Regions from separate parts of the Thalassolituus hydrocarboniclasticus genome, predicted to be linked through region 3. Evidence: predicted binding sites of a transcription regulator. Region 3 holds the regulator's gene; each other region holds the start of a gene.
What was found. Region 3 encodes sigma-54, which starts transcription at its own class of promoters, with help from an activator protein. Its sites were predicted from a motif close to TGGCACNNNNNTTGCTNT; they were not measured.

Region 1 (5,648 bases), 1.8 Mb from region 3:
GTTGAGAGGATTTAACTCAGTGGTAAAGGTATTCTTAGATGCTTCCACATCAACAAAAAGACTTTTACCGTTGTCCCCGGTTGCAACATTAGTGGACGCTCCAATAGTGAGAAAACGTTGTCCTTCATCACCTTTGTAGTCATAGCGTCCGCTGTCATTTTTAACAAAGGGAGCGTCCCCCCCCTTAAAACCAGCGAATACATATTCACCATTGGCATCACGGGTATTAAATAAATCAACCAGAGCTTCCTGAATCTGATACACCTCGGCGGCGATCGCCTGCCGATCGGTAAGGGTCAGAGAACCGCCACCGGCTTTAACCGTCAGTTCTTTCAGACGGGTCAGGTTATCGGTAACCGAGCCCAGAGTTGCGTCTTCCAGTTTCAGGCGGTTATCGGCCGCAGTCATATTGCGGTTGTACTGATCCCGCAATGCCTGATCCTGCTGCAGCTGCAGAATTTTGGTTGCGGCAATAGGATCGTCTGCCGGTGTCAGTACACGCCGGCCACTGGAAACCTGTTGCTGGGTTTTATTGACCGCCGACTGATTATCAAGAATGCCATTAAGCCCGGTATTAAAACTCTGCAATGTTGCGATACGCATAAGTAATCTCCTGGCAAACCTTAGCGGAAAGTCGAAATCAAGGTATCAAAAATACTGCGTGCTACCTGAATTACCTGCGCACTGGCGTTATAAGCCAGTTCGTACTTAATCAGGGCTGCGGCCTCTTCATCGAGGTTCACGCCGGACAGACTGGTTACTGCCCCCTCAGAATTCCGTAACAGTACTTCACTGGAATCGCGGTTAATCTGCGCTCGACTGGTAACTGAACCAATTTCTTCCACCAAGCGGGAATAGGATTCCGAATAGCTGGTATTTCCGGCCACCGTGTCTTCATTCTGCAGTGCAGCCAGAGCCACACCATTACGGCTGTCTGAAGTTCCGTCGGTATTAAATCCAACGGTAAATTCGTCACCACTTTGTGCCAGACCACTGATTTCAACATCGAAACCAAAATGCACTGGTTCGCCCACCGGATTCTCGGCGAACAAATTATTACCCGGCGGCTCGATATCCAGACTGTAACCGGGATCGGCAATCACTTTGATCTGTCCACCCATGGATATTTTCGATGAGCCATGAACACCGGTAGCATTCATCGGCAGGCGCGGCTGAAAGCTGATGGTGCCGCGCTCATCAATATCCACATCCAGATTGCCGGAGAAGGTAAAACCGGCATTTTCCAGCTGGGTACGGATGGCATCGACGACTTCAACACCCGTTGCATAGGTGTCTGTCAGTTCAATGTTAAAGGTGCCCTGTCCCGGAACATCAAATTCGTAGGTGTAAGGACCACCCTCACTGAAGTCATAGCCATCGTACTCAGTCAGTGGCGTAAATGGCGCTTCGCCGGTTTCACGCAAGATAATGTCCTGGCCGTTACTGACGCTGAAACCATCGCCGTTATCTCCGGATATCTCCAGATTGACGTCATCACCATTCAGTGCCGTTATAACCACTTTGCTGCCATCACTGCGCGCGACAATACCCAGGTCCTGCAGATCACGGTTACTGTTAATACGGTCGGCAATAAAATCTGGTGTTACCGGGTCGGGTACTTCTTGCGGGTAACTGGCATCGTACTTGGTCTGATTCGGGCCAAGGGTATCGGTCAGAACAATTCCGTTCAGACTGAACGTCATCGGCTGAAAAGGATTCGCATCACCGCTGAAATCACTCAGCTCAACCGTTGTCCGCGCCAGAGCTTCAATCCCCTCGCGCTTACTTAATTGCTCGGCAATTTCTCTGGCAGAAGCATTCGCTTTGGTAATCAGCGTGGGTTGTGTTGTTACTTTGCCACTGACCGGATCGGTATGACTTATAACAATACGCTCCGGGAAAAAGCCATTCTGAGGCAATATATTAGCCGCCGGTGGTGGCGCCTGATAGGTTGTATTAACCGGCAGGTAACCACCAAAGCTGGTAAAGGCTGTTTTGCCTTCATCGGCGGGCAGAATTGAGTTGCTGATACCCGGTACGTAAGTCTGATTCATTAATGGCGGGAACAGCGGAATCGGTTTACCCGGGTCGGTGTTATCCAGCACATCGTAAGTTGTCGGTGAGGTAAACCGGATCAGCAGTGGCGGTGTCAGCTCACCTTCACGGGAAAAATACGGAGTATTAATGTCATACACTCCGCCCTGAGAAATGGCTGCATTACCACGATTACCAATAGCCGAGTCGGTCACGATAGGGGACGCAACCGCAACCTGTTCAGGGCGGGTAATATTAACCTTAATTTTGCTGGATTCGTTACGGGTCGGCATAATGCGGAAATCATCGCCAGCCTGAAAGCTGCCGTCTTCAAAACGGATTTCAAAACCATCGACTTCTACAGAATCCGGAAAACTGCCCGTCAGTGCTCCGCTGCTGACGATTTTATCGTCATCCAGGCGTTTAATGCGGTAGGTGTAATCATCAGGGCCGGGAAATTCCACCTGATATTCACTGATGGTTAACGCTCCGGCATCTTTAATATGCACACTGAGCAGACGATCATTGGGCCGGGCATTCTGACTATCACCCAACACGCGGTTATAGGTTTTTTCCGGCGTATTTATATCGGTAAAAAAGTTTTCACCCATTTTACCGTCGTAATCGATGCCCAGCTTATGCTGTTCATTAAAGGTCTGATTAATCACCAGAGCCAGACGACCGAGACCATTCAGTACCGGATCCAGAACTTCATTACGGAATTCGAGTGTTCCGCCCAGCTGACCACCAACAATCTCGTCAGTGACATTCTGAATAACATCACCTTTGCGGAAATACAGATCTGAACGTGACGGATCAGAACCACCGGCATCGGTAAATACTTCGTTGTAATCATTACCAATAACCAGCGCCTGACCATTACCGATAAAGACGTTCCAGACCGAATCGTCCTGCTCAACTACGTTGACCTTAACCAGCTCGGACAGATCCTTAACCAGTTTGTCACGGGCATCCAGTAAATCGCTGGGTTCGATACCATTGGCCGATGCGGTGGCAAACTGAATCTGCTCATTCAGCTCTGCAATGCCTTCGGCGATGGTAGTAATCTGCCCGACCATCACTTCCATCTGACCATTAATAATTTCGTTCTGCGCGTACAGACGATCACTGATAGAAGTAAAACGATCAACCAGACCATTACTCTCCGATACCAGAACCGCACGCCCCGGCAACGACGACGGATCATCCACCACGGCCTGCAGGGCAGAAAACATACGCTCCAGCCCCGGCTGCACACCGGTGCCGGAATCTGCAAGTAAGCTGTCGATCTGTTCTGCGTTTAAAGCCAGCGTATCAAAGCCATTAAAGGTCGAGGTATCACGCCAGAGTTGCTCAGTCAGAAACTGATCATAAACACGGTTAACCGTATCGACATTAACGCCTGAACCGACCCAGACACCGCCTTTATTCTGCGGACTGACGGCACTCTGGCCGATCACCTGGCGGCTGTAGCCCTCTGTGCCGGCATTGGTAATATTATGGCCGGTGATGGTCAATGCCGTCTGACTGGCGCGCAGACCGGAAATACCAATTTCAAGAATACTAGCCATCGTTGCGGCCTCCGCTCAGTGCTGCGTCGGCACGCAGTTGTTCGAGAGCGGAATTCAGTGTGCTGCTTTGTGATATACGCTGAATTTTCGCTCCGTATTGTGGATCGGTGGCATAACCGGCCTGCTGCAGGGCATAGCCATAATGCCCGGCGCCCAGGTTCTGACCGATAGCCTGCTGATAACGTTCAGCACCCTGCAGGAAGTTGGCATAATCACGAACGCCTTCTTCCATCGACGAATAAGAACGAAATGGTGCCCGCTCTTTTACGGCCAGGCCGTCGCGGTATTCATGGGTAATCACATCCACACGCTCACCCTGCCAGCGGCTGTCCGCTTTAATACCAAAGAAATTAAAACTGTTACGACCCTGATCATCACTGATCATGTATTTTCCCCAACCGGTTTCCAGTGCGGCCTGAGCAACGATGGCTTTTGGCTCAACACCCAGTTCAGCGCCGACTTTTTCGGCCAGCGGATAAAGAGCGGCAACGAACTCTGCCGGAGTGGCAAACTGTTGCCCTTTATTACCGCTGCCGCTGGCTGCCGCAGCAACTGAATCTGAACTGCCGGTAACCGCAGACTGAGCCCGAGGGCGAAGCTGATGCAATTCAGCATCAACGGCATCCATCGTTGCGTTGAGCGCCGTAACATGAGAAGGAGCAACCATCGATAACGGAGAGCGGGCGCGACGATCAAATAACTTACCCTGATCCAGCTGCTGGGCGTCATTTTTGTTGTCACCGTAATTGGTCATCAGCTGACGATAGATAACCTGCGAAAGCCCCATGCCCTGCTGGCCGGAGAGCGACAGCGCCATCTGATCATCATACATTTTGCGGTAGAAATCGGTTTCCGGAGAATTGAACATCGAGTCTTCTTCGAACACTTTATTGGCGTCACGCATAGACGACATCATCATGTTCAGAAACATCGATTCAAACTGCTTGGCAACTTCCATCAGCGCGGCGTTTTTATCGTCTTTACCCAGTGTACGGATATCCTGAATAGCATTCAGGTCGGTATAAATATGGGCGCTCTGTGGTTGTGTCTGGATCATGGCAATCTCCTTTGTCAGGGAAACTGCAAGATGCTTGCCACTATTACCAGTGGGAGTTCGCGGTGTATTTCCGCATCAGCGATTTTATTGGTGGGAAAAAGCGTAAGCTCTGCATGGAAATACAACGATATCAGCAAAGCTACCACGCAGAGCGTGGGAGCCAGATGTGAACAGACTAAAAGGCGTAAGCTCTGCGTGAAAATACAACGATGTCAGCAAAGCTACCACGCAGAGCGTGGGAGCCAGATGTGAACAGACTAAAAGGCATAAGCTCTGCGTGAAAATACAACGATGTCAGCACAAGCTGGCACGCAGAGCGTGGGAGCCAGATCTATGCTTCAGTGTGGCAACTGTTGGTACTGGGAAAGCTTTTTCTTGCCGCTCTGGCGGCTGGCGATGCCTTTCTGCTCCTGCTGCAGATCTTCCAGCAGCAGCTGTTCTTCCTGCAGTAAATTTTCCAGAAATAACTGCTGCTCGTTGGTCATATCAATCAGCTCACTGATCTGGGAAAACCACTGCTGTAATAACTCATTACGCCGCTGAATCCGTTCATCGACCCCCTCTCGAACCCCCTGACGAATCAGCGAACGGAGCTCCAGAGACAGGCTTTTTACCTGCTCAAACAATTCAGCACTCATATTCGTGTTCTCTTATGTTTATTAGGGCCTGTTAACACTAATTAAACAGGTCTGTTATCGGCCAAAAATTCCTCAGACAAGGCGCTGAGAGTGTTGCCTAACGGGTTAAGCAAACGAACAGCAACGCAGGATGAGGGATTTTTAGCCATAACCCTTCGGGCTGAGGCCAGTTTTCCCCATTAACGTCGTCGTTCGTCATTCATTTAGCCCGCTAATATCACTCCTCTCTCCTTGTTCTGAGAAAAACTGGCTCTCAGCAGGCCCGATTCACTTAGTGTTAACAGGCCCTAGTATCAGATAACAATCAATTCAGCCTTTAACGCACCGGCCTGCTTCATTGCTTCAAGA
Region 2 (5,648 bases), 460 kb from region 3:
AAACGCAAAGCAAGGCTGCACCTGAGCAGCAGGATAAACTGAACTTTGTGCAGGGAGAAAAAGTATGAGCCTGCAAACGCCAAAGCATATTGATAACCCGGCGGTGCTGTATATGGATGGTGTCAGCGTCAGCTTCGATGGTTTTAAAGCGCTGAATTCGTTATCCATGGTGATCGCTCCGGGTGAAATGCGCGCCATTATCGGCCCGAACGGCGCCGGTAAAACCACCATGATGGATGTGATTACCGGTAAAACCCGCCCTGATACCGGCACCATTATCTTTACCGATAATGCCAACAGTCAGCACGACCTGACCCGCTTTGATGAAGCGGATGTCGCCAATCTTGGTGTCGGCCGTAAATTTCAGAAACCCAGTGTGATTGAAAGCCTGACGGTGTTTGAGAATCTGGAAATGTCGCTGAAAGGCGGGCGCAGTATCTGGCAGGCGTTGCTGCATAAGCTGACCGCCGAAAAAGCACAGAAGCTGGATGATATTCTGGACATGATTGATCTGGCAGATAAACGCGAAGAACTGGCCGGTAATTTATCCCATGGCCAGAAGCAGTGGCTGGAAATCGGCATGCTGCTCGGACAGGAGCCACAGCTGTTGCTGATCGATGAACCGGCCGCCGGTATGACCGATGAAGAAACCATGAAGACCGCCGAACTGTTTAAGCGCCTAGCGCAGAAACATTCATTAATGGTAGTAGAACACGATATGGACTTTATCGAAGCGCTGGACTGCAAAGTGACTGTGCTGCATGAAGGTCATGTGCTGGCGGAAGGATCGCTGGCCACGGTGAAAGCTAACCCACAGGTGATCGAAGTCTATCTGGGACGCTGATCCGGTACGGAGGATGATGGGATGTTAAATGTAAACCAACTGGATGTTTCCTATGGTGCCAGCCAGGCGCTGTATAACGTCTGCATGAGTGCCGAGGTTGGCAAGGTCACCTGTGTGCTGGGTCGTAACGGTGTGGGTAAAACTACATTAATGAAAGCGCTGTCCGGGCATCTGTCTGCCGGTAAAGGGGGGATTCAGTGGCAGGGAAAATCGCTGAACGGTATAGCCCCTTTCGATCGCGCGCGTCAGGGCATTGCCTATGTACCACAAGGGCGCGATATTTTTGCTCAGCTGACGGTGGAAGAGAATCTGCAAACCGCATTTTCTGCATTGCCGAAAAGCCAGCGCCGTATTGACCCGGAAATCTATTCGTTATTTCCGGTGCTGCAGCAAATGCTGAAACGCCGCGGTGGCGATTTATCCGGCGGGCAACAGCAACAGCTGGCGATTGCCCGGGCGTTATTGCTTAAACCCAAACTGCTGATTCTGGATGAACCGACCGAAGGAATTCAGCCATCCATTATTAAAGACATCGGCAGTGTGATTAAGCTGCTGCGTGACCGTGGCGAAATGGCCATTGTGCTGGTTGAGCAGTATCTCGATTTTGCCGCCGAACTGGCGGATGAATTTATTATTCTGGAACGGGGGCGGGTGGTGGCAGCCGGCGCTGGCAGTGAGTTGGCCAGCTCGCAGCAGGCAAAAGAACTGCTGGCGATTTAGTGCGGATGCACCAGATGTACTAACAAAGAAAAGCCGGAGCATGCTCCGGCTTTTTTATGGGCTGCTACTACTGCGGCTGATTCTGTTGCTGCTCCAGCTGGCTGAGCTTGTTTTCCAGCTCTGCCAGTTTGGCCTGAGTACGGCGCAGCGCTTCGGCCTGTACCTCAAACTCTTCGCGGCTGATCAGATTGGCGCTGTTCAGCAGGCTCTGCAACTGGCTTTGCAGCATTAAGCGTACATCGGCTGACAGGCCGGCCAGTGGACTTTGTTGCAACAGTTGTTCTACACGGTTACGGATTTGTTCGCTGTTCATCATAGGGCTTCCTTATATTCCTGCAGGAGTTTATCACGCCCCATAACATGGCCCCAGCATCGGGCGTGACCAGAACTGCCGCCTTGCTTTTACTTTATGTCTATCCGGGCCTTTGCCCTGTTTTATTTCCCCTGATCCCTTTGTGCATCAATTTAGTGCCTATGCTGATTTTCAGGTGCACCAAAAGGGGCTGAAAAACAGCCCTGCGCACCGCCTTTGAACCACTATGAGAGCTTTTTAGTTGATGGTTGCTGCTAACTCCCTGAAAAACCGCATTTTTTAAAAGTTGGCACAGCCGCTGCTATAGGACATGTACAAGGTAAGTACAGAAAGAAAACGGTGCGTTCACCGATTTACTTAATAAAAGCTTTGAATAACTGATGAAGGAAAGAACCATGAAAAAACTGTCTCAAGCAATCGCTCTGGCTGGTGTTATGACTGCAGGTCTGGCCGCTGTTTCTACTGCGCAGGCTGAAGTTGAAGTTTCTGCATCGGCTTCTATTGCCAATATGTATCTGTGGCGCGGTCAGGATCTGAGCGCCTCCAGTGGTGTACCTGCTGTGTCCGGCGATCTGACCATCAGTACATCCGGTGCTTACGCCGGTGTATGGGCTTCCAGTGGTGACGCTGTACTGGGTCAGGAATACGATCTGTTTATTGGTTACGGCGCTGAAATGGGTGATTTCAGCTACGACGTAAGCCTGTGGACTTATGTTTATCCAAGCGCTGCAGAAACCTCTTATGTTGCAGGTGACGACCCGGATACCGATGATACCGTTGAAAGTGCTTATGCTGTAACAACAGCAGACCGTGGCAATACTTTTGATGCCTCTGACGCCATCGTAAGCCTGGGCTATAAAGGCGCTTCTTTTACTTACTACTACCCGATTTCAAGCAATCCGAATGACTACAGCTACATGACGCTGGGTTACGAAATGGATGCCTTGTCTGCCACTCTGGGTATGGCTGACAGCGATGACGATGCCAGCAAATACACTCACCTGGATCTGAGCTACGCCTATAACGACAACATTGCTTTCACTCTGAGCAAAGTGGTTTCTCAGGAAGCCGATCTGGATAAAGGCGAAGCCGGCGTGGATGAAGATCTGAAAGTGGTTGTTTCTTACAGCCTGCCTATCTCCATGTAAAAAGCATACAATGGCCCGTGCCCCCGCATGGGCCATTAACAACACTTAAACTCGTAGCGTTTAACAAAGGGGTTTTCTATGAAACTCATTACAGCTGTGGTTAAGCCATTCAAACTCGACGATGTGCGTGAAGCACTGTCAGAGATTGGCGTTCAGGGCATCACAGTGACCGAAGTAAAAGGTTTCGGCCGTCAGAAAGGTCACACTGAATTGTATCGTGGTGCTGAATATGTGGTGGATTTTCTGCCTAAGGTAAAAATTGACGTAGCGGTAGCTGACGACCTGACTGAAAAAGTCATCGAAGCCATTACCAAAGCGGCGAACACCGGCAAGATTGGCGACGGAAAAATCTTCGTTACCAACCTGGAACAAGTCATTCGTATCCGTACCGGTGAAACCGGCGCAGACGCGATCTGATCCTTCCTCATTAAATGAATCAGAGCCTTATGCGGGGGGCTTAGAATGGAAAATAATATTTTCGAACTCCAGTACGCGTTGGATACCTTTTATTTCCTGGTATGCGGTGCGTTAGTAATGTGGATGGCGGCAGGTTTCGCCATGCTGGAAGCGGGTCTGGTCCGCTCTAAAAATACCACTGAAATTCTGACTAAAAACGTCGCGCTGTTTGCGATTGCCTGCACCATGTACCTGGTGTGCGGTTATCAGATTATGTACGGCGGCGGTTACTTCCTGTCTGGTATCACCGAAGTGGATTCTGCTGCAGTACTGGCTGATTTCGCGGCGCGTGAAGATGGCTTCCAGGGTGGTTCTATCTACTCCGGCGCTTCAGACTTCTTCTTCCAGGTTGTGTTCGTAGCGACTGCAATGTCCATCGTATCCGGTGCTGTTGCTGAGCGTATGAAACTGTGGGCTTTCCTGGCTTTCGCGGTAGTGATGACTGCGGTTATTTACCCGATGGAAGGCGCGTGGACCTGGGGTGGTGCTTCTGTATTCGGTATGTACAGCCTGGCTGATGACTTTGGTTTCAAAGACTTCGCAGGTTCCGGCATCGTACACATGGCAGGTGCTGCTGCAGCGCTGGCTGGTGTGATCCTGCTGGGTGCCCGTAAAGGTAAGTACGGTCCTAATGGTGAAATCCGTGCGATCCCTGGCGCTAACCTGCCACTGGCTACTCTGGGTACTTTCATCCTGTGGATGGGCTGGTTCGGCTTCAACGGTGGTTCTGTACTGAAACTGGGTGATATCGGTAACGCTCACGCAGTAGCGGTAGTGTTTATGAACACCAACGCAGCGGCTGCTGGTGGTCTGATCGGTGCTCTGGTTCTGGCTTACGTTCTGTTCCGCAAAGCGGATCTGACTATGGCTCTGAACGGTGCTCTGGCTGGTCTGGTTGCTATCACTGCAAGCCCTGATACTCCAACTCCTTTCATTGCGACTGTTATTGGTCTGATCGGTGGTGTGATCGTGGTTCTGTCTATCCTGACTCTGGATAAAATGAAAATCGACGATCCGGTTGGTGCTATCTCTGTACACGGTGTGGTTGGTCTGTACGGTCTGCTGGTTGTACCGGCTACTGCAGACGGCACTACCTTCGGCGGTCAGCTGATGGGTGCGGCAACGATCTTTGTATGGGTATTCGCGGCTTCTTTCATCACCTGGATGCTGCTGAAAGTCATCATGGGTCTGCGTGTGACTGAAGAAGAAGAGTACGAAGGCGTTGATCTGTCTGAGTGCGGTATGGAAGCTTACCCTGAGTTCACCAATAAATAATTGGTTGCTCAGCGACAGCTGAAATAAAAAAAGCCGGTCAGGAAACTGACCGGCTTTTTTTATTGGATTTTGTTTAGTCAGATTTCTTCGGCGTAGAAATCTTCAAGGTCGCGTTCCAGACGCTTACGTTCCAGGTGGGCTTCAATGGCACGGCGTGCCATCAGTTTTTTCGACATCTGGGAGTCTTTATTAACAACGACTTTGCCTTCCTGATCAAAGGAGACAACTTCTTCGTGGGCTTCGAATTTCATTGCTGCTTCCATTATCTTTCCCTCTGGTTGATCACAGTAAATCCTGCTGTGATTTTTCTTTTTATTGGTTGCAAAAGAATGACAGTAATCGCTGGTCAGGCCAAATTCTGTTCAGCGGCACTCAGGCGGTACGAAAGTACCCTGTATAGCGCTCAGCCCGCAGAAATCGTGGCATAGCATCCGCAGCTGTTTCTTGAGAGGGATTTACAGGGAAATGTACTGAGCAAAAAGTCAGCGGCATTTATAAGAAGTGGCGTAAAACGTCTGATCGTAAAATCTGGAACCTGACTGACTAGTCAGATTCCAGCCGTAAAGATTTGATGCTGCGTTTGATGGCATTCAGGTGGGCGGCAAACTCAGGTCCGCGGCGCTGGGTTACCGCAACGGCCAGCATATCGATCACCATCAGGTGGGCGATGCGCGAGGTCATCGGTGTGAATTGTTCGGTGTCTTCTTCAATATTGATATTGATTGGCAGATCGGCGGCCGCACTCAGAGCGGTGTTGGCAGGTGCCAGACTGACTACCATCGCGCCGTGTTGCTGGGCCAGCTGTACCGAGTGCAGCAGATCTTTGGTGCGGCCACTCTGGGAAATTGCCACCACCACATCCTGCTCGCTCAGCGTAACTGCCGACATCGAC
Region 3 (5,648 bases):
ATTGAAAATACCCCAATGCGTACCGCCGTGTTCTGGCTGGTAACCGGTCTGATCGCGCTGATGTTAAGTTCCAAGCTGCTGGTCTGGGGCGCCACCGAAATTGCCCGCGCCTATGGTGTCAGTGATCTGGTGATCGGCCTGACCATTGTTGCCATCGGCACCAGCCTGCCGGAACTGGCAGCCTCTGTTGCCAGCGCCCTGAAAGGCCACCACGATATCGCCATCGGTAACGTGATCGGCTCCAACATTTTTAACCTGCTGACCGTCATGCCGATCCCGGGCCTGCTGGCCGTAACCGTGGTTGATCCACTGGCGCTGTACCGCGACTATGCCGTGATGATGGCACTGACTCTTGCTCTGTTGGTTCTGTTTTTAATCAGTTATCGTAAGGGCACTCTCGGACGTTTCGCCGGTCTGTTCCTCACCACCAGCTACGCTGGCTATCTGGCATCCCTGTTTTATATGGCTAACTCATGACCACTGATATGAATTTCGATTTTCTGCAATCTGCCCGCCGCACCATCAAACTGGAACAGGAGGCCATTGCACAGCTGGAAGGTCGCCTGACCGATGATTTTGCCACCGCCTGTCAGCTGATCCTGAACTGTGAAGGCCGCATCGTGGTCACCGGCATGGGTAAGTCCGGCCATATTGGCAACAAGATGGCGGCAACCCTGGCCAGTACCGGCACGCCGGCGTTTTTTGTGCATCCGGGTGAAGCCAGTCATGGCGACATGGGCATGATTCAGCCGTCCGATGTGGTTATCGCTTTATCCAACTCCGGCGAAACCGGCGAAGTCACCAGCCTGCTGCCACTGCTCAAGCGTCTGGGCACCGCTCTGATCAGCATGACCGGCAATCCGCAGTCGACGCTCGGCCGTGCTGCCAACGCTCATTTGAATACCGGCGTGAATCAGGAAGCCTGCCCGCTCAATCTGGCACCAACCTCCTCCACTACCTGCGCTTTAGTCATGGGCGATGCACTGGCGGTTGCCCTGCTGGAAGCCCGCGGTTTCACCGCCGAAGACTTTGCCTTCTCTCATCCGGGTGGCTCCCTTGGCCGCCGCCTGCTGCTGAAAGTGGAAGACATCATGCACGGTGGCGAGCAGATTCCGGTGGTATCCCCTTCTGCCACGCTGTCTGAAGCCCTGCTGGTTGTGACCTCCAAAGGTCTGGGCATGACCACCGTACAGGACAACGGCAAGCTGGCCGGTATTTTCACCGATGGCGACCTGCGCCGCGCAATCGATCACGGCGTTGATATTCACACCGCCACCATGGCCGATGTGATGACTCCGGGTGGCAAAACCACCACACCCGGCACTCTGGCGGCGGAAGCACTGAAGCTGATGGAAGACAACAAGATCAACGCTCTGGTCGTAAAAGACGGTGACGCAACCGTCGGCGTCATCAATATGCACGACATGTTACGCGCGGGCGTGATCTGATGCGCAAGCGCTATCTGCTGCTGCTGCTGACCCTGTTTTTTGGTCTGGCCCTGCTGGCAGTGGATCGCTACACACTGGAGCAGGCTCCGGCCCTGAGTGAACTGCAGAATCACGAGCCGGATTACTACGGAGAAGGGCTGCATAACCGCCAGTACAACAGTGACGGTGAGTTGCAGCAAACCTTTGTCGCCGCCCGCTCCACCCATTATCCGCAAACCGGCAGCACACTGCTCAGCGAGCCGCTGCTGATGTCAGAAGACGACGATGGCCAGACCTGGCAGGTCAACGCCAACGAAGGTACGCTGCTCGATAACGAACATTCGCTGCGCCTGATTGGCGATGTAAAAATCCGGCCGCTCAATCCTGCTGATGCTGCTGACGACCTGCTGATCGAAACCAGCACGCTCACCTATCACAGCCGCCAGCAACTGGCCGAAACCGATCAGCCGGTAACCATTACCAGCGCACAGGCACGCATCAATGCAACCGGTATGACACTGGATATCGCGCGCCAGCGCATGGAATTCAAATCACAGGTGGATACCCGCTATGTTCCGCAATAATTACCACTTTCTGGCCGGCCTGCTGTTACTGTGCTGCACGTCGGTTACGAGCGCGTTACCCGATGACTGGCAGCAGGAAATGACCATTCTTTCTGACCACGCCGAGCTGGACCGTAAAGCCGGAGTGGTCATTTATCAGGGCAACGTCGTGCTTACTCAGGGAACGATGCGTATTGAATCGGAGCGCCTGCTGATTATCCGCTCCGGCAATGCGCTGGAAAAAGCCATTGCCGAAGGAACAGCGAAGCAACCCGCACGCTATCAGCAACAGATCAATCCCGGTAAACCACTGACCAAAGCCCACGGTCAGCGCATTGATTACTTTGCCCAGCTGCGGGAAATCACCATTCAGGGCAATGCCCGGCTGGAACAGGACGGCAACCTGTTCAGTGGTGAGCGCATTCTCTATGACATGACCAAAGAAACCGTCAGCGCCAGTGGCGGCACCAGCACCTCTGCCCAGGGCGGCAACGAAAACGACAAACAACGGATTAAAGTTGTGATTCAGCCACAGGCTCCGGCCGAACCGGCAACCGGCACTGACAGCAAGCCAGCACAGGAATAACCATGAAAACCCTGAAAGCCGAAAATCTGGCCAAAAGTTATAACGGCCGGGAGGTGGTGAAAGACGTATCCATGTCAGTGCAAAGCGGGCAAATCGTCGGCCTGCTGGGGCCCAACGGCGCCGGCAAAACCACCTGTTTCTACATGATTGTGAACCTGGTACAGGCCGACAAGGGCCGCATCAGAATTGACGACGAAGACATCAGCCATCTGCCGATGCACGGCCGGGCGCAGAAAGGCATCGGCTATCTGCCACAGGAAGCCTCCATTTTCCGCAAGCTGAGCGTAGCCGATAACATCCTCGCCATTCTCGAAACCCGCAAAGACCTCAACCGCGCACAGCGCCTGGAAAAGCTGGAAGAGCTGCTGAATGAGTTCCATATTCAGCATATCCGCAACAGCCTTGGCATGGCGCTGTCCGGTGGTGAAAGACGCCGGGTCGAGATTGCCCGCGCGCTGGCGGCTGAACCGTCCTTTATTCTGCTCGATGAACCCTTCGCCGGGGTTGACCCGATTTCTGTAGCTGACATCATGGACATCATCCGACAACTCAAGGCGCGTGGCATCGGCGTACTGATTACCGACCACAACGTACGGGAAACTCTGGCTATCTGTGAGAAAGCCTATATTGTCGGAGGGGGCCACATCATCGCCGAAGGCACCGCTGAACAGGTATTGGCCAGCGAGCAGGTGCGCAAGGTATATCTGGGCGAGGACTTCCGCCTGTGATGGCCTCTCAGGCAGCAGAGAAGCGCCTGATGATTCAGCGCAAAGGAAGATGCACAAAAGATTCCAAGGTTTACCGCTTGGCGTATAATGCACAGACTATGCCGATACTGAGTGATTACTGAACTTTTATGAAAGCGTCTCTTCAGTTAAAGATGGGTCAGCACCTGACCATGACCCCTCAGTTGCAACAAGCCATCCGCCTGCTTCAGCTGTCTACCCTCGACCTGCAGCAGGAGATTCAGGAAGCCCTCGATTCCAATCCGATGCTCGAAGTCGAAGAACACGAGCACGATGACCTGCCCGACCTGTCCCGCAACAGCGATCACGACACCAGCACCAGCCACGAAGTCAGCAGTCAGGACGACAGCCATAACGACACCCCAGAGCTGGACGAACAGTGGTCACAGGAACAGCTACCCGACGACCTGCCGGTCGACAGTCAGTGGGAAGACACCTACCAGACCACCGCCAGCGTTGCCTCCGGCAGCAGCAGTAATGCCATCGACGACGATTTCGACTACGACTCACGTCATGCCAGCACCGAAGATCTGCAGGACCATCTGCTGTGGCAGCTTAACCTGACTCCGATGTCGGACACCGACCGCGAAATTGCCCTGATGCTGATTGATGGCGTGGATGACGACGGCTACCTGCATACCACCGTTGAAGATATTCTGGAAAGCATGGACCCCGCACTGGACGTCGAAGAAGACGAAGTGATGGCCGTGCTGCACCGCCTGCAACAGTTTGATCCCGCAGGCGCGTTCGCCCGCGACCTACGTGAATGCCTGCTGCTGCAACTGCAGCAACTGCCGGCAGAGACCCCATGGCTGAACGAAGCCAAAATGGTTATCCGCGACTATATCGAGTTGCTGGGCAGCAAAGATTACCCAACGCTGATGCGCAAAACCAAGCTGCGCGAAGATGACCTCAAAGCAGTACTGCGCCTGATCAAAGAACTCAATCCCAAGCCGGGTGCCGGTATCAGTGCCGAGCAGGCCGAGTACGTAGTGCCCGACGTACTGGTACGCAACATCCGTGACGAATGGCGGGTTGAACTGAATCCGGAAATCGCCCCCAAGCTGCGAGTGAATGCTGACTACGCCTCACTGGTCCGCCGCTCCGATAACAGCACCGATAACGCTTTCCTGCGCGATCACCTGCAGGAAGCGCGCTGGTTTATCAAAAGCCTGCAAAGCCGCAATGAAACCCTGCTGAAAGTGGCCACCAAAATCGTCGAATATCAGATCGAATTCTTCGAACAGGGCGAGGAAGCGATGAAGCCGCTGGTTCTGCACGATATCGCCGAAGCCGTTGGTATGCATGAATCCACCATTTCCCGGGTAACCACCCAGAAATACATGCACACCCCGCGCGGTATCTTCGAGCTGAAGTACTTTTTCTCCAGCCATGTCAGCACCGATGGCGGTGGCGAATGTTCCTCTACCGCAATCCGTGCCATGATTAAAAAACTGATTGCCGAAGAAAATGCGCGCAAGCCGCTGAGCGACAACAAAATCGCCGCAGTGCTGGGCGAAAAAGGCATTCAGGTCGCACGGCGCACGGTGGCCAAATACCGTGAAGCCATGATGATTCCGCCTTCAAATGAACGTAAACAATTGATTTAAAAACAACAGCCAGCAACAAGGAGTCTGGACATGAAGATCAATATCAGCGGTCACCACGTTGACGTTACCGAATCTCTGCAAGTGTACGTAGACGAAAAAATGTCCAAGCTGGGACGCCACTTTGACAACATCACCAACGGCCAGGTAACCCTGACCGTTATTAAAGAGCGCATGATTGCTGAAGCCACCATTCACGTCAGTGGTGCTGACTTGCACGCCAGCGCCGAGCACGATGATATGTATGCGGCCATCGACCAGATGACAGACAAGCTCGACCGTCAGGTTCTGAAGCACAAAGAAAAACTGGTGGCGCGGCAACACGGACAAGGCTGATTAATGGACATTCGCATCGAGGATATCCTCACACCGGAACGCACCCTGATTGACGCACCGGTGTCCAGTAAGAAGAAATTACTGGAGTACCTGGCAGGTTTTATCGCTGAGCAACTCAGCGACAGCTCCGCCGACGATATTTACGAGCGATTACTCGGCCGGGAACGCCTTGGCAGCACCGGGATTGGCGAGGGTATCGCCATTCCCCACTGCCGCCTGAAGCAGTGCGACCAGGCCATGGGCGTACTGCTGCGTCTGGTGGAACCGGTGGATTACGACGCCATTGACCGTAAGCCGGTCGATCTGGTGTTTGCTCTGCTGGTTCCCGAAGAAGCCACTGAACAGCACCTGCAGGTGCTGGCCATGCTGGCACGCAACTTCAG
Region 4 (5,648 bases), 1.8 Mb from region 3:
AAGCTCAATACCACCAGTGAAAGCATGATGTCGCGTTTTAACTCGGCGTCTGCATTGCAGGCATCCAGCCTGGTTGGTCAGTCGGTCATTGTTGAAGGTAATGAAACCGGCCTGCTGCTCAGCGGTGGCGTGGTCAGTGGTTACACCGATGTTCCGGAAAGCGCCAGTAACCTGCAGCTGAGTATTGAAGATGAAAATGGCGTGCTGCTGGAGCAGATTCCGCTGGGCAACCGCCCTGCAGGCTCGATGTCAGTACGTTGGGATGGTCTGAATATGATGGTCGATGGCGAAATCATCGATCTCGACATCGATAAGCTGAATCGTCAGGAATATTACAAAGACGAAGAAGGCGAGCTGGTACTGGATGCTAACGGCGACAAGATTCCTGTGCCGTATCCGGCCGGTGAATACGTATTCAAGGTTACCGGCACCATGGGCGGTAAATCAGAAGAGTTGGGAATGCAGATGAGCTCACGGGTCGACAGCGTCACCATGAGCGGCAGTGGAACGGTCATTCTGAATCTGGCGGGCGGTCGCAGTGCCTCGCTGGATCAGATTAAACAGATTCTGGATGAGTAGTTCGGAACGGGCAACGGAGACTAGATTATGGCTTTTAATATTGGTTTAAGTGGTATTCGGGCTGCCTCGACCGACCTTGAGGTAACAGGTAATAACATTGCCAACGCCAGTACCACCGGCTTTAAACAATCACGGGCGGAATTTTCCGACGTGTACACCACCACCCTGCTGGGCACCGGCATTAAGCCGGTCGGCAGCGGTGTTATGGTGGATAACGTCCGCCAGCAATTCAGTCAGGGGAATATCAGTGGCACAGAGAGTGCGCTGGATATGGCTATCGACGGCAATGGCTTCTTTGTACTGGAAGATCGCGGCAGCGTGTCTTACACCCGTTCCGGTATTTTTTCCCTCGATAAAGACGGCTATGTGGTCGCCAATAATGGGTCACGCCTGCAGGGTTATGCCGCGAATGAAAATGGTGTGGTTAATGGTGTTCTGGGGGATATCCGAATCCAGGTTGCCAACCAGCCACCACGACTGACCAATCTGGCATCGGCCATTCTGAACCTGAATGCCAGTGAAAAGGTATTGCAGGAGCAGGGCTTACAGCTGGTATCCAACGGTCTGGCGATTGGTGCTGCCGATTCCGGTATTGCTGACTCGACCCGGACAATTCTGGATTCGGCCGGTCAGCCGACGACTGGCGGCACGCCTGCTGCGGTAGCTTTTGATGGTGCGCTGGGTGGTGGTAATACCGTCGCCAACGTTGCCACTGCCGGTACTGTTGGTGGTGAAACCTTTGATGTCGATCTGGGCGATGGTAATGGTGTGCAGACGATCACCCTGCAGGCGATTCCGGCCGGTTCTACTCAGGCAGAAGCCCTGACATTAATCCAGCAGTCAATTGATGCTGTGCTGGGATCGCAGCAGCTGACCGCGACCACCGATGGTACCGGTAATCTGGTATTTGAGCGTGGCGGTTACAGTGCGACCGACGGTTCCAGCTTTGCCTTTAGTAACTCGGCCAGTATGGCGGCCTTTGGTGCGGCTGGTGCGGTAACTGCCGGCACTCAGGGGTCATTGTTGTTTGTTGGCGCAGGCGCACTGACTGCGGATTTCCGCAGTATTCCGGGTACTTCAACCACCACCCGTACTACGGCAACGCCTCCGCTGAGTATTGTCTCTTCCGATCCCGGCCAGTTTGCCCAGCTGACCGCGAGTAACCTCTATGGTGCGCTGGATATCAGCGCCGGTAGCGGTAATGTGCTGGCCTTTGCCATCGCTACCGAAACCGGAGCTACCTATCAGATTAACCTGAGTCAGGCAGCCTGGCAGGGCGCAGCCCCGGGTTCAGGTTATGCCACGCTGAGCATTGCCGATGCCGTGGCACAGATTAATACGCAAATCACCGCTACGGCCGGTGCAGGTAACGAAGAGGTGCTGGCGGTAAACAATGCCGGCCGTATCGAGTTCCAGGTGCAGGCGCCGGCCACTCAGGGCGACTATTTGCAGATTGCCAATAACACGGTGTCTTCCATAGGTCTGAGTCTCGACAGCATCGGTTTCCTTTCCGGTAACCGTTTTGATAATGGCGTTGAGCCGGTGCAGGCAAACAACGTATTCCAGCTGGAAGTGACCAGTACCACGGGTAATGGCGGTGGTCCGTTCAATATCACCATTCCGCCGGCTAACTATGCGTCGCTGGATGATCTGGCGGTAGCGATTCAGCAGCAGATTGATATCTACATCGGTGCTGCCGGTATCGCCGGTAAGGTCTCCGTGGATGCGGTGGGTGGCCAGCTGGTGTTTACCAACACCAATGTTGGTTCCGGTGAAGGTATCTCAGTGACACCAACGGTAGCTGAGCCGCAGGCGGTGGCTGCTCTGGGCTTTGACAGCCTGTTTGTGGTTACCGGTGAGGATGAGGTGGATAAATCCAACAGCTTCCGCATCAACCTGACAGTACCGGCGCCGGATAACGAAAACCGCAGCGGCTCTGTGCTGATTACGCTGGACGAAGAATATCGTTCGGTACAGCAACTGGCGGCCAGCATTAACCGCCAGCTGAACAGTCAGGATGCTGATGGCTATATCGGTGTGCAGGCGGCGGCGGTAGAAATTGAACCGAACGTGGTGCCGCCACAGTATCAGCTGGAGCTGCGCGCCACTGAAGCCGGTGAAGCCTCGATTATCTCGATCAGCAACATCACCGCCTCCGGCCCGGACATCAGCGCCGCTGAGCTGTATGGTCTGCTGCAGGCCAATCCGGCCGACAGCACCCTGCTGACGACCGGTATTGAAGGGGTGAATAACGAGTACCCGGAACAAACCGTTGTGCTGACCAATCCGGACGGTGAAGAAACCGAAATCCTGATTCCTGAGCGCAGTGAAGCCAATGCCATTGTGGCGCTGTTCAACAAGCAGCCGGGTGTGACTGCATCGGCGCTGACCACCATGAACATTCCGCTGTCGGGCTACAACAGTCCTGGCAACGATATGACACTGACGCTGAACGGTCAGGTATTAACCTCTACTTCACTGGAAGATATTGCCGACGAAATTAACTCGTATCGTGGCACCACCTTGCCGGGCTTTAGTGCCGAAATTACCGCAGCCGGTGATCTGGTCATCACCAACGAAATCGGCCGCGATATTAAGCTGAGCATCGACAGTCCGGTGGTATCGGACTCGCTGGTGGTGCAGGGCGCCGATAACACCGGGCCGGTAGTGCTGGGCGGCAGTACCAGTGCTGATCTGTCAGCGGCAGTGGGTGGTGTGGTGACCTTTATCCTGAATGAAAACTACACCCTGAGTCAGCCTGATCCGGTGGTATCCGGTATTTTCGGGGCACTGACTCCGGATGAGTTTACCCCTTACACCCTGAATGCTTTTGATCCGAAAGATCAGGACACCTACAACCACGCCACCTCGATGAATATCTATGACAGCCTGGGTAATACCCATGTGATGACCCAGTACTTCGTTAAGGAACCGGTTGATCCGAGCCGTCCGAACGAGGCCAATCTGTGGGCCATGTATGTTCAGGTGGATGGTTTTGATGTCGGCGATCCGGACCCGACTCTGCCATTCCCGCAGAATCTGGAGCCAACGCCGGCACGTTTTGAGTTGTTCTTTAATCAGGACGGCAGCTTCGATCCGCTGTCGACCGGCGATATTTACATTACTAACTGGGATCCGAAGGATGCCGACGGTAATCCGACCGGCGCCCTGAGTTCGGTAAACGTACTGGAAGGTGGTCTGCCGCTGTCCGATCCGCCAGGCAACTCCAACTTCCAGATTGACCTGAGTGGTTCTACCCAGTTCGGCAGCGCCTTTGCGGTCAACGAAGTGAGCCAGAACGGTTACACCACCGGCCGTCTGACCGGGCTTGAGGTGGATCAGGAAGGGATTATCTTTGCCCGCTTCACCAACGGTCAGGCACAGACGCTGGGGCAGGTGGCGCTGGCCAACTTCCGCAATCCGGAAGGTCTGACGCCACTGGGGGATACATCCTGGGCCGAGTCTTTTGAGTCGGGCGATCCGACGGTGGGCTCGCCACGCACCGCTTCTTTTGGTCAGATCCGTTCATCAGCTCTGGAGGATTCGAACGTGGATTTATCGGAAGAGCTGGTCGGTCTGATCATTGCCCAGCGTAACTTCCAGGCCAGTGCCAAAACCATTGAAACCACCGACCAGGTCACTCAGACCATTCTGAATATCTGATGACTGTCCGGCGGCAAGCCTCTTCCCCTCTGGCGGAAGAGGCTGCCGTTTTTCCCACGCTTTTTCCGCTCCGATACCGTCAATAAATCATAAGTCATTGAAAATAATGGTTTTTATGGTTTTGGCACGTCCTCTGCAATGTTTCCTGTAACTCATTCGGTAAGGTGGATTTTCCGCCTTACCTGCAAGAACAGAGGCAGAACTATGGACCGCGCTTTATACATTGCCATGTCAGGTGCCAAGCAAAATACGCTGGGGCAGGCCGCACACGCCAACAACCTGGCCAATGCCAGTACCACAGGCTTCCGCTCGGACTACACCCAGAGCCGGGCGATGGGGGTTTTCGGCGATCACTTTCCAACCCGTGCCTATGCCATGACCGAACGTCCGGCCAGTGATTTCCGTCAGGGTCCGCTGGTCGAAACCGGCAACCGCATGGACGTGACTATTGAAGGTGATGGCTGGTTTGCTGTGCAGGGACCGGATGGCCAGGAGGCTTATACCCGTGCCGGCGATCTGAGCGTTGATGCCGATGGCCGTCTGGTAAATGGCAGCGGTCTGCAGCTGATTGGCGATGGCGGGCCTGTGGTGCTGCCAGAGTTTCAGAGTATTGAAGTCAGTCGCGCCGGTATCGTGACGATTCAGCCCTTGGGGGAAAACCCGGCGGCGGTCGCTGAACCGGTGCAGCTTAAGCTGGTGCGTCCGGATCTGCAGGCGCTGGAAAAAGGCGAAGATGGCCTGTTCCGTTTCCGTGATCCGGCCACACCGCCAGCAGTCGCCGACCCGAATATCACTCTGGTGAATGGTTTTGTTGAAGGCAGCAATGTTAATGCGGTCACAGAGCTGACCAGCCTGATCGCCCTTAACCGGCAGTACGAAATGCAGGTAAAACTGATGAAACGGGTGGATGAAAATACCGCCGCCACTACACAACTTCTGGCTAACCAGTAACAGGAGCTGACCTATGTTAAATGCACTTTGGGTAAGTAAAACCGGACTGGAAGCACAGGACCTGGCACTGACCACGGTATCTAACAACCTGGCCAACGTATCCACCACCGGCTTTAAAAAAGACCGCGCGGTATTTGAGGATCTGCTCTACCAGATTCAGCGTCAGCCCGGCGCCAATTCCTCGGCCGACAGCCGTTTGCCTTCAGGCCTGCAGCTGGGTACCGGTGTACGTACCGCCGGTACGCAAAAGATTTTCACCACCGGCTCCCTGCAGCTGACTGATCAGCCGCTGGATATGGCGATTAACGGTCGTGGTTTTTTCCAGATCGCGATGCCGGACGGCACCATTGGTTATACCCGTGACGGTACCTTTCATATCAACAATGAAGGGGTGGTGGTGAACGTGAACGGTTATCCGCTGGAACCGCAGATCACCATTCCGGAGCAGACCAACC

Region 1: the regulator sigma-54 is predicted to act here: its motif matches at 4,685-4,702, upstream of flgJ (flagellar assembly peptidoglycan hydrolase FlgJ).
Region 2: the regulator sigma-54 is predicted to act here: its motif matches at 2,165-2,182, upstream of HUF19_RS00755 (TorF family putative porin).
Region 4: the regulator sigma-54 is predicted to act here: its motif matches at 4,365-4,382, upstream of flgF (flagellar basal-body rod protein FlgF).

Annotation. Positions count from the first base shown of each region.
Region 1 covers NZ_CP054475.1:2,890,945-2,896,592, forward strand. Annotated here, with positions in the region: gene flgL (flagellar hook-associated protein FlgL) at 1-603, opposite strand, end outside; gene flgK (flagellar hook-associated protein FlgK) at 624-3,605, opposite strand; gene flgJ (flagellar assembly peptidoglycan hydrolase FlgJ) at 3,598-4,662, opposite strand; gene HUF19_RS12960 (hypothetical protein) at 5,001-5,300, opposite strand; gene HUF19_RS12965 (flagellar basal body P-ring protein FlgI) at 5,594-5,648, opposite strand, start outside.
Region 2 covers NZ_CP054475.1:165,411-171,058, forward strand. Annotated here, with positions in the region: gene urtC (urea ABC transporter permease subunit UrtC) at 1-68, shown strand, start outside; gene urtD (urea ABC transporter ATP-binding protein UrtD) at 65-844, shown strand; gene urtE (urea ABC transporter ATP-binding subunit UrtE) at 866-1,564, shown strand; gene HUF19_RS00750 (accessory factor UbiK family protein) at 1,632-1,880, opposite strand; gene HUF19_RS00755 (TorF family putative porin) at 2,273-3,025, shown strand; gene glnK (P-II family nitrogen regulator) at 3,104-3,442, shown strand; gene HUF19_RS00765 (ammonium transporter) at 3,488-4,756, shown strand; gene HUF19_RS00770 (PA3496 family putative envelope integrity protein) at 4,834-5,019, opposite strand; gene HUF19_RS00775 (SIS domain-containing protein) at 5,300-5,648, opposite strand, start outside.
Region 3 covers NZ_CP054475.1:626,118-631,765, reverse strand. Annotated here, with positions in the region: gene HUF19_RS02670 (calcium/sodium antiporter) at 1-477, shown strand, start outside; gene HUF19_RS02665 (KpsF/GutQ family sugar-phosphate isomerase) at 474-1,448, shown strand; gene lptC (LPS export ABC transporter periplasmic protein LptC) at 1,448-2,011, shown strand; gene lptA (lipopolysaccharide transport periplasmic protein LptA) at 1,998-2,576, shown strand; gene lptB (LPS export ABC transporter ATP-binding protein) at 2,579-3,304, shown strand; gene HUF19_RS02645 (RNA polymerase factor sigma-54) at 3,433-4,932, shown strand; gene hpf (ribosome hibernation-promoting factor, HPF/YfiA family) at 4,963-5,265, shown strand; gene ptsN (PTS IIA-like nitrogen regulatory protein PtsN) at 5,269-5,648, shown strand, end outside.
Region 4 covers NZ_CP054475.1:2,898,709-2,904,356, reverse strand. Annotated here, with positions in the region: gene HUF19_RS12990 (flagellar hook assembly protein FlgD) at 1-579, shown strand, start outside; gene HUF19_RS12985 (flagellar hook-basal body complex protein) at 607-4,242, shown strand; gene flgF (flagellar basal-body rod protein FlgF) at 4,447-5,193, shown strand; gene flgG (flagellar basal-body rod protein FlgG) at 5,207-5,648, shown strand, end outside.